Linked DNA regions of Pelagibaculum spongiae. The protein of the gene in region 1 interacts with the protein of each later gene in a pairwise test. Links are inferred from orthologs where the notes say so. Each region holds a gene or a part of one and is shown on either strand. Other genes may lie near its edges. The genes, in order: odhB and lpdA.

What was found.
Region 2: the proteins of odhB (region 1) and lpdA interact in binary tests that used the Escherichia coli proteins (3 or more experiments, as listed by UniProt). The link is inferred for Pelagibaculum spongiae from one-to-one orthologs.

What each region holds. Positions count from the first base shown.
Region 1 is NZ_QDDL01000003.1:171,393-179,345, reverse strand. What follows is about bases 3,350-6,232. They hold odhB (2-oxoglutarate dehydrogenase complex dihydrolipoyllysine-residue succinyltransferase), read left to right. Parts: upstream 3,350-4,122; coding sequence 4,123-5,343; downstream 5,344-6,232. Other genes in these bases: lpdA (dihydrolipoyl dehydrogenase), read left to right, coding at 5,370-6,232; DC094_RS09705 (2-oxoglutarate dehydrogenase E1 component), read left to right, coding at 3,350-4,094. Outside these bases: sdhA (succinate dehydrogenase flavoprotein subunit), read left to right, coding at 1-291; DC094_RS09710 (succinate dehydrogenase iron-sulfur subunit), read left to right, coding at 304-1,005; more of DC094_RS09705, read left to right, coding at 1,269-3,349; more of lpdA, read left to right, coding at 6,233-6,812; sucC (ADP-forming succinate--CoA ligase subunit beta), read left to right, coding at 6,890-7,953. UniProt on the Escherichia coli protein: E2 component of the 2-oxoglutarate dehydrogenase (OGDH) complex which catalyzes the second step in the conversion of 2-oxoglutarate to succinyl-CoA and CO(2).
Region 2 is NZ_QDDL01000001.1:612,469-620,431, reverse strand. Bases 1,869-4,761 are described here. They hold lpdA (dihydrolipoyl dehydrogenase), read left to right. Parts: upstream 1,869-2,553; coding sequence 2,554-3,969; downstream 3,970-4,761. Other genes in these bases: DC094_RS02705 (reprolysin-like metallopeptidase), read right to left, coding at 4,406-4,761; DC094_RS02710 (hypothetical protein), read right to left, coding at 4,044-4,406; aceF (dihydrolipoyllysine-residue acetyltransferase), read left to right, coding at 1,869-2,542. In the rest of the region: aceE (pyruvate dehydrogenase (acetyl-transferring), homodimeric type), read left to right, coding at 1-840; more of aceF, read left to right, coding at 875-1,868; more of DC094_RS02705, read right to left, coding at 4,762-7,501; DC094_RS02700 (CDP-alcohol phosphatidyltransferase family protein), read right to left, coding at 7,572-7,963. UniProt on the Escherichia coli protein: Lipoamide dehydrogenase is a component of the glycine cleavage system as well as of the alpha-ketoacid dehydrogenase complexes.

The DNA.
Region 1 (7,953 bases):
CGAGTTGCCAAGACTGCTTTGAAAGATAAGAGCAAGTCTTTCAATACGGCTCGTATTGAAGCACTAGAGCTGGATAACCTGATGGAAACTGCATTCGCTACGGCGGTTGCAGCAAACTTCAGAACAGAAAGTCGTGGTGCTCACAGTCGTAATGATTATCTTGAGCGTGATGATGAGAATTGGTTGTGCCATTCTTTTTATGACACCAAGACTGAGGAAGTGACCAAGCGTGACGTTAACTTCTCACCAAAAACCAGGGAAGCATTCCCACCCAAGCCTCGGGTTTATTAAGGGAGTATGGCAATGAAATTCAAGATATATCGCTATAACCCTGAAACCGACAAGGCACCATACCTTCAGGATTATGATCTGGAAGTTCCAGAGGGTAAGGATTTAATGGTGCTGGATGCTCTGATTTTGTTAAAAAGTCAGGACTCATCTCTGGCATTCCGCCGCTCATGCCGTGAAGGTGTTTGTGGTTCGGATGGCATTAGCATGAACGGTAAAAATGGTCTGGCTTGCGTGACGCCTCTCTCAGAATTGGGTAAAGGCACCATCACCATTCGCCCATTGCCGGGTTTGCCAGTCATTCGTGATCTGGTGGTCGATATGGAGCTGTTTTATAAACAGTACCGTAAAATCGAACCATATTTGCAGAATGACACCCCTGCACCAGATCGTGAACGACTGCAGTCACCAGAAGAACGTGAAAAACTAGATGGTTTGTACGAGTGTATTCTTTGTGCTTGCTGCTCTAGTTCTTGCCCATCTTTTTGGTGGAATCCAGATAAGTTTGTTGGCCCTGCAGGTTTGCTGCAGGCGTATCGTTTCTTGGCAGATAGCCGCGATACGGCAACTGATAAACGACTGGGTAACTTGCAAGATCCGTTTAGTGTATTTCGCTGCCACGGCATTATGAATTGCGTCAACGTTTGTCCAAAGGGTTTAAATCCGACCCGGGCAATCGGTAAAATTCGATCCATGATGCTCAATAAGGCAGTGTGACAAATTGTTACTGATGCACTATAAAAGAGGTCGACCATTGGTCGGCCTTTTTTGTTTCACTATCAGCTGACAAAAATCAATGTTTGTTGTGGGTTAATTGTTGCGGATTAACTGTGATAGTCTTTAACCCGCTCGGGAAAAGCCTTGTTACAAACGGCTTTCCGTGATTAATGATGCTTTTTCTGGAACTCATGTACATTGCTGCTGTACTTACTACTGATGGCGACACAATCGCTGCAGACGAGAGTGCCCGGGGCCTATAAATGCAAGAAAAGTCTATGTCCGAGCTGTTTGGTACATCCCATTTGGATGGAGCCAATGCAGCCTATCTCGAGCAGGCATATGAAGATTACCTGCGAGATCCGAATTCTACCCCTGAAAAATTGCGCACTTATTTCGAAACCTTACCAAGGTTAGAGTCCAATCCAGGGCAGGATATTCCACATTCTGAAGTTCGTGATTATTTTCGAACCTTGGTTCGAAAAACTGGTGGCAGCAAGGTTCAACTATCCGCTGCTGAGTTGGAATTGGAAGCTAAGCAGGTAAAAGTCCTGCAGATGATTAATGCTTTCCGTTTCCGCGGTCACCAAAATGCTATGACTAACCCGTTAGGGTTGCCGATTAGCGATCCGCTGAACGAACTTACACTAGAATTTCATCAATTAAATAGTGCCGATCTGGATACTGTTTTCAAAACCGGCTCTTTTGTTGGTTCCGATGAAATGCCACTGCGCGATATTTATCAGGCGTTGCAACAAACTTATTGTGGATCTGTTGGTGTGGAATACATGCACATTACAGATACCGCAGAAAAGCGTTGGATCCAGCAGCGAGTTGAAAGTCTTCGCGGTAATCCCGGATTTTCTGATGAAGTCCGAATGCGATTATTGCGTCAGCTAACTGCCGCTGAAGGTCTGGAAAAATATCTCCATAATAAATATGTAGGTCAGAAACGTTTCTCACTGGAAGGTGGTGAAACATTAATTCCGATCTTGCATGAAATTATTCACCGTTCTGGTGGCTATGGCGTAAAAGACCTAGTTATTGGTATGGCGCACCGGGGGCGTTTGAATGTTCTGGTGAACATTCTGGGTAAATCTCCTGGTGAATTATTTGAAGAATTTGAAGGAAAACGCCGTGAAGGTTTAGCGTCTGGTGACGTTAAATATCACCAAGGTTTTTCTTCTGATGTGCAAACCGAAGGTGGCCCAGTCCACTTGGCATTAGCATTTAATCCATCGCACTTGGAAATTGTTTCTCCAGTGGTTATGGGTTCTGTTAAAGCACGTCAAGAGCGTCGTAATGATGAAACCCACGATCAGGTGCTGCCTATTACCATTCATGGTGACTCGGCATTTACCGGACAGGGTGTTGTTATGGAGACATTTAATATGTCTCAGGCGCGTTGTTATAAAGTCGGTGGCACAATTCGTCTGGTGATTAACAATCAGGTCGGTTTCACGACTTCCAATCCAACTGACACTCGCTCAACTCTGTACTGTACTGATGTTGCGAAAATGATCGAAGCACCGATCTTCCACGTTAATGCAGATGATCCTGAAGCTTGCTTGTTCGTGACCCAGTTAGCGCTGGATTACAGGATGCAGTTTAAAAAGGATGTGGTCATCGATTTGGTTTGTTATCGCCGTCATGGCCATAACGAAGCAGACGAACCAGCAGCAACCCAGCCTGCGATGTACAAAATCATTCGTAATTTGCCAAGCACGCGTGCGATTTATGCCGAGCGTATTGTCAATCAAGGTGTATTGGATTCCGACGGAATTAAAGCAGCGACCGAGCGTTATCGTAATCTGCTAGTGGCTAGAGATCGCGTGGTTTCAGAGCTGCTTGAAGGTGAGCAGAGCAAGTTGGCAACCGATTGGTCAAAATTCATCGGACACCACTGGGAAGCGCCGCACGATACAACAGTTCCTGCCGATCACTTGCGTAGTCTGGCTAAGTCTTTAGAGCAGCGTCCTGATGGCGTTGAACTGCAAGGACGTGTTGCCAAAATCTACCAAGATCGCCAAAAAATGGCGGCGGGCGCTCAGCCGGTAGATTGGGGTTTTGCTGAAACACTGGCATACGCCACTTTGTTAGATGAGGGTCATCCGGTACGGATTTCTGGTCAAGATTGTGGTCGAGGTACTTTCTTCCATCGTCATGCTGTTTTGCATAACCAGAAAAACGAAGGTGAATCTTACACGCCTCTCGCTAATATCAAGCCAGATCAACCCAGCTTTACCGTGATTGACTCGGTGTTGTCAGAAGAAGCGGTTTTGGCATTTGAATATGGTTTTGCGACAGCAGAGCCGAATGCGATGGTGATCTGGGAAGCCCAGTTTGGTGATTTCGCCAACGGCGCCCAGGTAGTAGTCGATCAATTTATCAGCTCAGGCGAACAGAAATGGGGCCGTTTTTGCGGCTTGACCATGTTCTTGCCACATGGCTATGAAGGCCAGGGCCCGGAGCACTCATCTGCGCGACTGGAACGTTATCTGCAATTATGTGCTGAGCACAATATGCAGGTTTGCGTACCGAGTACTCCAGCGCAGGTGTTCCATATGATTCGTCGTCAAATGCGCCGAATCTATCGAAAGCCTCTGATTGTGATGACACCAAAAAGCTTGCTGCGTCATCCATTGGCAACATCCACTATGGGTGATTTGTCATCAGGCACTTTCGAAACCGTCATTGGCGATGTGGATAGCCTGACGGCAAAAGATGTTTCACGAGTGGTTTTGTGTAGTGGCAAGGTTTACTACGACCTACTCAAAGTACGTCGTGAACAACAGTTAGATAATGTGGCAATTGTCCGTGTTGAACAGCTATATCCATTCCCAGAAGACAAGCTAAAGGCAATTTTGAAGCCTTATAAGCATGTTGGGGAAATTGTCTGGTGCCAGGAAGAACCCATGAACCAAGGTGCATGGTATTCCAGTCAGCACCATTTCAATGCTTGCCTGACTAAAAACCAGGTGCTGGTTTACGCCGGACGTGAAGCTTCAGCTTCACCTGCTGTCGGTTATTACTCTTTGCACGTTGAACAGCAAAACGGGCTGGTTAACGATGCGCTGGGCATTAAATGAATAAAATTCAGAGAAAGGGATCGACACAATGACAATAGAAGTCAAAGTCCCGGTACTACCCGAGTCAGTTGCAGATGCAACCATTCTTACCTGGAATAAGCAGGAAGGGGATGTGGTAGAAAGAGATGACGTTCTTGCTGAACTGGAAACTGACAAGGTTGTACTGGAAGTGCCAGCGACTGAGTCTGGTGTGCTTGGAAAAATTCTCAAGCAGGAAGGTGAAACAGTAGTTGCCAATGAATTGTTAGCAGTCATTGAGGAAGGTGCGGGTGCTGTGCCAGCTGCAACTGAGGCGGTCGCTTCGGAAGTAGCAGGCGATGCTAATGCAGCATCTAGTCCAGCGGTTAGAAGATTGTTATCCGAACATGATTTGGATGCAGCTTCGGTTAAAGGTACCGGTAAAGGCGGACGTATCCTTAAGGAAGACGTTCTAGCTGCAGCCAAAACATCTGCTGCACCTGCACAGCCAGCTCCAGTAGCTGCTGCGGCACCTGTTGCAAAAGCGGCGCCAGCACCAGTTGCACCAGTGGTAGAGCTTAACGATTCTGACCGTGTAGAAAAGCGTGTGCCCATGACACGTCTACGGGCCAAAATCGCAGAGCGTCTAGTCGATGCTCAGCACACCACTGCAATGTTGACCACCTTCAATGAAGTCAACATGAAACCAATCATGGATCTGCGCAAAAAGTACCAAGAGCGCTTTGTTAAAACCCATGATGTAAAACTGGGTTTCATGTCGTTCTTTGTCAAAGCAGTTACCGAAGCGCTGAAGAAATTCCCTGCAGTGAATGCATCAATTGATGGCAGCGATATTGTTTATCACGGCTATTTTGATATCGGTGTTGCAGTTTCTTCGCCTCGTGGTTTGGTGGTTCCGGTTGTTCGTAATACCGATCAAATGGGACTGGCAGATACTGAAAAGAAAATCATCGACTATGGCCAGCGTGCAACTAAGGGCGCAATTGCTCTGGATGAAATGCAGGGCGGTACCTTCACCATTACTAATGGCGGTACTTTTGGCTCGATGATGTCAACGCCTATCCTCAATCCGCCACAAAGCGGTATTCTGGGTATGCACGCAATTAAAGAGCGTGCGATGGTGGTTGATGGTCAAGTGGTTGTTCTGCCAATGATGTATCTGGCATTAAGCTACGATCACCGGATTATTGACGGTAAAGAAGCCGTTCAATTCCTAGTAACTGTTAAAGATTTGCTGGAAGAACCAGCACGTTTGTTACTGGATCTATAGGTTTTCGAGCGAGCTGAGGTTATTTCATGTCAGATCAATTTGATGTCGTCGTGATCGGTGCAGGCCCTGCAGGTTATGTTGCTGCAATTCGTGCTGCACAGTTAGGCTTGAACACCGCTTGCGTCGATAAATGGATTAACGCCGAGGGTAAGCCATCCCTCGGTGGCACGTGTTTAAATGTGGGTTGCATCCCTTCTAAAGCATTACTGGAATCTTCCGAGAAGTTCCATGAAGCACAAGAAGGTCTGGCGGCACACGGTATTAAATTATCCGCTGCGCCAGAAGTTGATGTACCCGCAATGATTGCTCGCAAAGACGACATTGTTAGTAAATTAACCGGTGGCATTGCCCAGCTATTTAAAAGTAATGGCGTTACCAGTATTGCTGGGCAGGCAAAATTGTTAGGTGGTCGCAAAGTTGAAGTGACCGATGCCGATGGCAATGTTCAACTGCTGCAGGCTGAAAATGTGATCATTGCAACCGGTTCTATCCCGGTCGATATTCCAGTTGCTCCAGCAAATGGCGATACCATTGTTGATTCTAGTGGCGCATTGGAATTCACCGAAATACCTAAACGTTTGGGTGTGATTGGTGCTGGTGTGATTGGTTTGGAGCTAGGCAGCGTCTGGCGCCGTCTTGGTTCAAAGGTTGTGCTGCTTGAAGCACAAGAAACCTTTATGCCAATGGCCGATCAAAAAGTAGCTAAAGACTTTCTTCGCCAATTAAAAGGTCAGGGTATGGATGTTCGCCTGGGTGCTCGGGTGATTAAATCTAGCCAGACTAAAAAAGGCGTCAAGGTTACCTATGAAGATAGCAAAGGTGAGCATACTTCAGAATTTGACAAGCTGATTGTTGCGGTGGGTCGCCGTCCAGTCACTCAGGCTTTATTAAGTTCTGAAGCAGATATTTTGCTGGATGAGCGTTCATTTATTCATGTTGATGATCAGTGCCGTACCAATCAGCCAGGTATTTTTGCCATAGGTGATGTAGTTCGTGGCCCGATGCTTGCTCATAAAGGTTCTGAAGAAGGTGTGATGGTTGCAGAAATTATTGCAGGCCGTCAGCGTCATATGAATTACGATGCGATTCCTTCAGTGGTCTACACCCATCCGGAAGTTGCTTGGGTAGGTAAAACCGAAGAAGAACTGAAAGCTGCCGGTGAAAAATATCGCGTTGGTCAGTTCCCATTTGCCGCCAGCGGCCGTGCTATGGCAATGAATGCCAATCAAGGTATGGTTCGTGTGATTGCAGATGAAACAACGGATCAGGTATTAGGCGTACATATCTGTGGCCCACAAGCGGGTGAATTAATCGCTCAAGCTGTGATCGCTATGGAAATGCAAGCTACTGCCGAAGATCTGGCGTTAACTGTTTTTGCTCACCCAACACTGTCTGAGGCACTGCATGAAGCAGCTTTGGCAGTTCATGGCGAAGCAATACATATGGCTGCACCGAGAAAAAAACGCTGATTGCTGCAGCGTTGATTGGTCAGTAATAAAAGCCAAGTAAGTACAATTTAATTCAAATAACTAATCGGAGCAGTTGCATGAACCTGCACGAATACCAAGCAAAACAACTTTTTGCTGAATATGGCCTTCCAGTCTCAGTAGGTCACGCAGTGGATTCCGCCGATGCGGCAGTTGAAGCAGCCAAAAAAATTGGTGGCGATAAGTGGGTCGTCAAAGCTCAGGTACATGCTGGTGGCCGTGGTAAGGCTGGCGGTGTAAAGCTAGTTAGCAGTGAAGAAGAAATTCGCGAATTTGTTAACAGCCAAATCGGCACCCGCTTGGTGACCTATCAGACAGATGAAAATGGCCAGCCGGTCGATAAGATTCTGATCGAAACCTGCACCGATATTGCCGATGAGCTCTATTTAGGTGCGGTGGTTGACCGCGCAAGCCGTCGTGTGACTTTCATGGCATCTACTGAAGGTGGCGTGGAAATCGAGAAGGTTGCGGCGGAAACACCAGAAAAAATCCTTAAAGCTGAAATTGACCCAATGGTTGGCGCTCAGCCATATCAAGCGCGTGAATTGGCTTATCAGTTAGGACTAGATCCGCAGCAAGTGCGTCAGTTCACCAAGGTCTTTATGGGCCTGTCGCAAATGTTCACCGATCTGGATCTGGCGTTGATCGAAATTAACCCGCTGGTGATCACTGAAGAAGGCAATATTCTTTGCCTGGACGGCAAGTTATCGGTTGATGGTAACGCGATGTTCCGTCAAGCCAAGCTTCAGCCAATGCATGATCCTAGCCAGGAAGATGAGCGCGAAGCGCTGGCTGCCAAATGGGAGCTGAACTACGTTGCTTTGGGCGGAAACATCGGTTGTATGGTAAACGGTGCCGGTTTGGCAATGGGTACCATGGATACCATTAAGTTGTTTGGTGGCGATCCAGCTAACTTCTTGGATGTTGGTGGTGGCGCAACCCGTGAACGGGTATCGGAAGCGTTTAAAATCATCTTGTCCGATGACAACGTAAAGGCAGTATTGGTTAATATCTTTGGCGGTATCGTGCGTTGCGATCTAATTGCTGAAGGTATTATTGGTGCGGTAGAAAGTGTTGGCGTTAATGTTCCAGTAGTAGTTCGTCTGGAAGGTAATAATGCACA
Region 2 (7,963 bases), on another replicon or contig:
GGTGACATGAACGCACGTGGCTTCCTGATTGGTGCCACGGCTGGTCGTACTACCCTAGCGGGTGAAGGCCTGCAACACCAAGATGGTCACGGCATGATTCAGGCTGGTTTGATTCCTAACTGTGTTGCTTACGATCCTTGCTATGCACATGAAATGGCAGTGATCGTTCAAGACGGTATCGATCGGATGATGAACCAGCAAGAGAACGTCTTCTACTACATCACCGCAATGAATGAAAACTACACACAACCTGCCCTAGAAGCAGGCACAGAAGCAGGCATCCTCAAGGGTGGCTACAAGCTGAAGTCTGTTGGCGATAAGGGTATTAAAGTCCAGTTGATGGGTGGCGGTACGATCTTGCGTGAAGTTGAAGCGGCAGCTGAAATGTTGGCTGAAGACTTCGGTATTCAATCCGATGTTTGGAGTATTACCAGCTTTAACGAATTGAAGCGTGAAGCCGATCTGGTTGAACGTGAAAATCTGCTGAATCCTGAAGCACCTGTTAAGTTAGCCTACATCACCGAGCTGTTGAAAGATGCTGACGGCCCTGTGATTGCTGCGACTGACTATATGCGTGGTTACCCTGAGCAGATTCGTCCATTCTTGCCGACCGATCCGCAAGGTGGCGAGCGTAAATTCACCGTATTGGGTACTGATGGCTTCGGTCGCAGTGACACCCGTGCTGAATTGCGCGAATTCTTCGAAGTAGATCGTCGTTACGTTGTTTTGGCAACTCTGAAGACGCTGGCCGATCAAGGTCGTATCGAAGCTTCAGTAGCCGCAGAAGCAATCAAACGCTACGGCATCGACAACAGCAAGCCGGCTCCGTGGACTGTATAGTCCGCGGCTTCCGCTAAAGGAGATTTTTCTGGTCATGGTTGAAATCAGGATTCCAGATATCGGTGCTGATAGCTCCGAACTTATTGAATTACACGTCGCGGTTGGCGATAGCGTTGCAGTTGAAGATGCATTAGTGACCTTGGAAAGCGACAAAGCTTCCATGGAACTGCCTTCTCCTGAAGCCGGTGTAATAAAAGAAATTTGTCTGAAGATTGGCGATAAGGTTAGCGAAGGTGATTTGCTGATCAAATTGGAAGTCGCTTCTGCAGCTGTTGAAGCGGCACCGGCAGAAGTTGCCGCACCAGTTGAAGCTGCCAAACCAGCTGAAGCAGCACCCGCTCCTGCGGCGGCGCCCGTTGCAGCAGCTGTTGTTGCTTCTGGCGCACCTGAGCCAGTTACTGTTCCAGATATCGGTTCAGACGGTCAGGTTGACGTTATTGAAGTACATGTTGCGGTTGGAGATGTGATTGAAGCTGAGCAAGCGATCATTACTCTAGAAAGTGACAAAGCTTCGATGGAAATTCCTGCACCTGCTGCGGGTAAAGTGACTGAAATTAAAGTCGTTGTTGGTGATAAAGTTTCACTAGGCGATTTGGTGTTAATGCTAGAGCCAGTTGGCGCAGCATCAGCTCCAGCGCCGGTTGCTGAATCAGCGCCTGCACCAGTTGCACCTGCTGAAAAAGCACCTGTAGCACAAGCAGCCAGTCCAGCAGCAGCGGTTGCGCCGGCCAATGTTCAGCCAGTGAATGCCTTATATCAGGTTTCAAGCAATATCTATGCATCACCTGCGGTACGTCGTTTGGCGAATCGTTTGGGTGTCAACCTGACTCAAGTTAAAGGCTCTGGTCGTTCAGGTCGTATTAAATCTGAAGATGTTGAAGCATTTGTTAAACAAACCATGACACAAGTTCAATCGGGACAAACTCCGGTTGCAACAAGTGGTGCGCCGGTTGCCGGCAATGGTTTGCAAGTTGCTGACTTCCCGAAAATGGATTTCAGCAAGTTTGGCGATGTTGAAGTACGTCCGCTGAACAAAATCAAAAGATTAACTGCTAATTTCTTGCATCGTAACTGGGTAACCATTCCTCATGTGACTCAGTTTGATGAAGCTGATATCACTGAGATGGAAGCTTTCCGCAAGGCCAAAGGTGCCAAGTTGAAAGAGCAGGGCATTCGTCTGACACCATTAGTGTTTATGATGAAGGCTGCGGTTCATGCGTTGCAGGCTGAGCCTGAATTTAATGCATCCTTAGATGAAACTGGCGAAAACCTAGTACTCAAGCAGTACTACCACATTGGTGTTGCAGTCGATACGCCAAATGGTTTGGTGGTTCCAGTGATTCGTGATGTTGACCAAAAAAGCCTGATTGAGCTGGCTGAAGAGTTGGGTGAAATCTCGGTCAAGGCACGTAAAGGGCTGTTAAAGCCTTCAGATATGTCTGGTGGTTGCTTTACTATTTCTAGCCTCGGCGGCATTGGTGGTACCTCATTTACCCCAATTGTTAACTGGCCAGATGTCGGTATCCTCGGCATTTCCCGTAGTCAGATGAAGCCTGTCTGGAACGGTAAGGAATTCGAGCCACGCTTAATGTTGCCATTGGCGTTGTCTTATGATCACCGCGTGGTTGACGGAGCACAGGCTGCACGATTTATCGTCACCTTGAGTGCTGCGTTGAACGATCTGCGTAACCTGCTGCTGTAAAGGATCGGTTAATGGAAAAAATTACTACTCATACCGTTGTTCTGGGTTCTGGCCCAGGCGGTTATTCTGCTGCTTTCCGTGCTGCTGACTTAGGTCTGCAAGTTACTTTGGTAGAAAAGTTTTCTGAAATTGGTGGTGTTTGCCTGAATGTTGGTTGTATCCCTTCCAAGGCATTGTTACATGTTGCCAAGGTTAAAGATGAAGCTGCGCAGGTATCAGAGCACGGTATCAGCTTCGGTGAGCCGACAATCGATATTGATAAGGTTCGTGCTTGGAAAGATTCAGTTATCACCAAGTTAACCAGCGGCCTGAAAGCGATGTCAAAGCAGCGCAAGGTTAATCTGGTTCAAGGTGTTGGCGAGTTTACTGGCTCTAATACTTTGCTGGTAAAAGGCCCAGAAGGCGAGACTGAAATCACCTTTGAAAATGCCATCATTGCTGCGGGTTCACGCCCGATTGATTTGCCATTCCTGCCTAAGGATGACCGAATCATTAACTCTACTGGCGCTCTAGAACTGAAAGATGTTCCTGAGAAAATGCTGGTAATCGGTGGTGGTATTATCGGTTTAGAGATGGCGCAGGTTTACAATGCGTTGGGCTCTAATATCAGTGTTGTTGAATTGCAGAACCAGATTTTCCCTGGTTGTGATAAAGACCTTGTTCAGCCGCTGATGAAGCGAATTAAAAAGCAATACGACATCATGCTGGAAACCAAAGTCGTTGCTTGTGAAGCTAAAGAAGATGGCCTTTGGGTTACTTTCGAAGGCAAAAAAGCACCTGCTGAACCCCAGCGTTATGACAAAATCTTGCAGTCAGTGGGTCGTCTTCCAAATGGCAAGCTGATTGGTGCTGAAAAAGCCGGTGTTGAAGTTGATGATCGTGGTTTCATCGCATCTGATCGCCAGCAGCGCACTAATGTGCCGCACATTTACGCGATTGGTGATATCACCAGCAACCCAATGTTGGCGCATAAAGCGGTTCCAGAAGGGCGCTTGGCAGCAGAAGTTATCTCCGGTGAGAAGAACTATTTCGAAGCGTCGGTAATTCCTTCTGTTGCTTATACCGATCCAGAAGTTGCATGGGTAGGTGTCAGTGAGATTCAGGCTAAAGAACAAGGCTTGAACTACGGTAAGGGTGCATTCCCATGGGCTGCTAGCGGTCGTGCTCTGTCAATGGGTCGTGAAGAAGGCTTTACCAAGGTGTTGTTTGATAAAGATACCCACCGTTTAATCGGTTGCGGCATCACAGGTAGCCACGCAGGCGACTTGATCGGTCAGGCATCATTAGCGATTGAAATGGGTTGTACTGCTGAAGATATCTCTTTGACAATTCAGCCCCACCCAACACTGACTGAAACCTTTATGATGGCGACAGAAGTGTTTGAAGGTACAGTAACTGACTTGTTTATTCCAAAACGTAAAAAGTAATTGGAATAAATTAAAGTTAAATAAAAAGCCCGGATGGTTTTAAATCATCCGGGCTTTTTATTGCTGGCAATAAATTAATTAAAACAAAAATCAATCATCACTAGATTATATTGTTTAGCGAAAGCCATTTTTTTCAATAAATCTTTTTTTTCATCAGCAGTAAAATTATCTTTAAAGCCTTTGATGGGTTGGCTGCCACATTTATTGATTGCAGCCTGTTTTTGTTCTACAGCGATTCCCGGAATTGGATTACCTCGGATCGGCAAATACAATAATCGGGTGTCACCTTTTTCAGCGCTGGCTTTGGCTAATTGCTTAGCTGAAGTTTCCAATAGCTGTTTGGGTTGGCTTTCAGTGGCAGGGCTATTACTTTGTGCCTGCAAAGTGCAGGCACAAAGTAAAAGAGATACCACAACTACGGTTAGTAGTTGCTTCACTATTTTCTCCTGAATGCAGGCAATAGCAGTAAGGCTAGTGCCCATAATGGCAAGCTACCGCCGCCGCTTTGTTTGTCGTCATCACCCGGATCGGTTGGTTCTGGATCAACAGGAGCCGGTTTGGTTACAGAAACTTGTAAATCGAAACGACTAGACGTTTGTTCGCCACCACTAACTTCAACTGGAACGGTTAAGAAACCGCTAAAGCTACTAGAAGCAGTAATCGTATTACTTACCACGCTGTAGTTATTTCCTGGGAGAATATTCAAAGTGTATTGAACACTCGTTGATTTTCCAGAAAGTTGTAAGTCTTCAACAGAAAGCGTTAATGTTTTACCCGACTCAACAGTTAAGTCAGATTGGCCTGTAATAACCAGCGGAATAACAGGTGGAATGACTGGGGCAGTTACTTGTACTTTCAGGTTGAACAGCGCAGAAGTTTTCTGGCCACCGCTGACTTCTACAGGAACCGTTAAAGTGCCGGAGAAGTTACGGTCAGCAGTAATTGCTGTGCCAGACACGTTGTAATTATTTCCTGGGAGAATATTTAAAGTGTATTGAACACTCGTTGATTTTCCAGAAAGTTGTAAGTCTTCAACAGAAAGCGTTAATGCTTTACCTGACTCAACGGTTAACTCGGATTGCCCCGTAATAACTAGAGGAATAACTGGAACGGTTACTTGTACTTTCAAGTTGAACAGCGCAGAGGTCTGCTGGTTACCGCTGACCTTAACGGGAATTGTTAAAATACCAAAGAAATTATTGGTGGCGGTAATTGTTGTGCCAGACACATTGTAATTATTTCCTGGGAGAATATTCAAAGTGTATTGAATGCCCGTTGATGTGCCAGAAAGCTGTAAATCCTCAGTGGAAATAGTTAAAGCTTTACCCGATTCGAAAGTTAACTTGGTTTGTCCGGTAATGCTTAAAGGTGCAAAAACCTCAATGGTCATATTAAAAATATTACTGGACGATTGACCATCGCTGACTTGAACGGGGATAGATAAGGTTCCAGTAAACTCATTATCTGGGGTTACTCGTGTGCCGCTAACAGTGTAATTGTCTCCTGATTTAACGATTGCTGTGAAGTTATCGCTATCGGAATCTTTGATGGTTAACTGGCTTGGAGATATCGTGAATGATTGGCCAGAGATCACTTCAATGATGTTCTTTTGACCAGTGACCTGCGGTGCTTGGTTGTTGGTGCTGCCGGTAATCCGCAAGGCTGACTTGGTAATTGCAAAGAAAATATTATCGCTGCAGCTAACCATTAATCGAGCATTAGTAGTAGTGATGTTTGGCACTGTGAATAATGCAGCGCCGTTATTCTCAGCTTGAGTAATCAGAATAGGATCGCTCTCGATATCTTTAAGTATCTTTATATCAACGCTTGAGCAGTTAATCGGATCGCGGTTTGTTTGAGCAACATTCCAGCTTACAGACTGTTGGCTGCCAGCCGTCCAGCTTACACTGCTTTCGGGAGATGTAATTTCGAACCCTGAACCTGAACGGACAGTGATTTGACTGGAATCATAGGATACGCCGCCTTTTCCATCTCTGGTAACCAAGCGAAAATTCAAGGTGCGGGATGTTGTTGGGTAGGTTTCCCCTTTGGCAGTAATGCCATTAATGACATCTTCTAGCCTAGGTAGATATCTGACAGGGGTAGCTTTTGGTGGCCAAACTCGAAAAATTGGACCGTTGCCTCTGTCGCGATCGAGGTTTGAGTTAGCGACACCGGTATCATATTGCTCCCAGCTATAGCTTAGTTGATCGTTATCTAAATCTGTTGCAGAACCTTCTAACCGAAAAGGTGTGTTGGCTGGAATAATATAATTCTTGCCAGCGTTGGAAGATGGTTTAGTGTTTTGGTATGATTCTTTACTGAAGCATGTTCCAGAATAACGAACAAAAGTATTTATTTGGGAAATAGAGCGTGTGTGGAAGTAAGGGTCGGAATTTCTCTGTAAATCATCATCTTCGCAAATACCGGCATAGGCCATGATGGTGCTGCCGCTACCAGGTTCGTAGGCTGAGCTATCAGACCGGTTATCGCCGCTACAGTTTCTAAGAGTGCCGTTAAATGTATGCTCTGCACCAAATTGATGGCCAATTTCATGGGCAACATAATCGACATGAAATGCATCGCCTGTTGGTTGGTCAGAGCCAGTGATACCTTCAGCTTTATATCTACCGCAAACGCTACCTAAACTAGCCAGGCCACCGCCGCCGGTGTTAAATACATGGCCTATATCATAGCTGTTAGAACTAATTCTGCTGTTGATTGCAGATGCTGCTTCGTCAATGTCGTAGCTGGTGTTATCAAATGGATCGGTGCGCTTATTGGTGAAAATTAAATCTTGGTTGCCAGCGACCAGTTCAAGTTTTATTGAAAGGTCGCGCTGATAAAGCTGATTGACTCGGTTGATTGCAGTAGTCACTGCGGCCATGCCTTTAGATACAGTGCCACCATGAAACTGGGTATATTCACCACTTGCAGCAACTGCAATTCTAAATTTTCTTAAATCGCTAGTGCTAGTTTGCTGTGGGTCTTTTGCTGCTGCCTGGATGTTGTCTAGGTTTAACTCACCAATTACCCGATCAGAGAAATTTCTATTGGAAGGCTTTAAATAGCGATAACTCTTATATTGCTTATCAGTTTCAACATGAACCGGATCGATATAAACCAGCTGTTGTTTGTTGCTGAACATGGCGTGAAAGCCTTGCGGTGTTATATCGAACCGCCCCACATTGCTAGGGTTTCCAATTTGATGACCTTTGAAGGTTCTGATTTTCGGAAATTCACTGGCGAGCTCTGGCGCCATAATACTGTCTAGCTTGACTTCAAAACGGATCATTCCACCTTCTGGAATAGGTAATTCCAAAATAGTTTTGGTCAATCCAGGCTGGCTGAGTTGTTGGCGAAGTTGTGCTATATCAGCAGTCAAAAATCTTTCATTGCCACTAGTACTGATTGGGGTATCGATTGATTGTTTGTTTGCTATTCGATTGTCTTGATCAGTCCAAATACTTGCTGCTTGAGCGGTGTGTGCGCAAGGAACAATGGCACATGCCAGTAGCCATTTCTTTAACATAAATATACCTTTTTAAACTTCGTAACTTTCCTCCAATTGTGACAAGTATTCACGGCTTGTAACAGGTTTATTAATCAGCTTTTTGACGAATAGTATGAAATCCACCCCATATTCTGACCATAGTCGTGACCCAGCACAAACCACCAAATAACCACGCGGCTATTGAGAACCAGTTAGGGAATAGGCAGATTAAAAAATAAAAAGCAATTGTTTCAGTACCCTCGGTTATGCCTTCTAAGTAGTGAATTGATTTGTTAGAAAATTGAACCCTGTTTATCTTGTGTTTCTGCGCCAAAATGGCAAAGGCAAGAAAGGAACAGCCTGTTCCGATAAACGAGAAGATAAGAAACGCCGAAGCTAGTGCGTTTTGCTGTGGGTTGGCTAATGCAAAGCCAAAAATAACCGCAGAATAAAAGATGAAATCTAAAACAATATCTAAATAGCCACCATGATCAGTCGGTC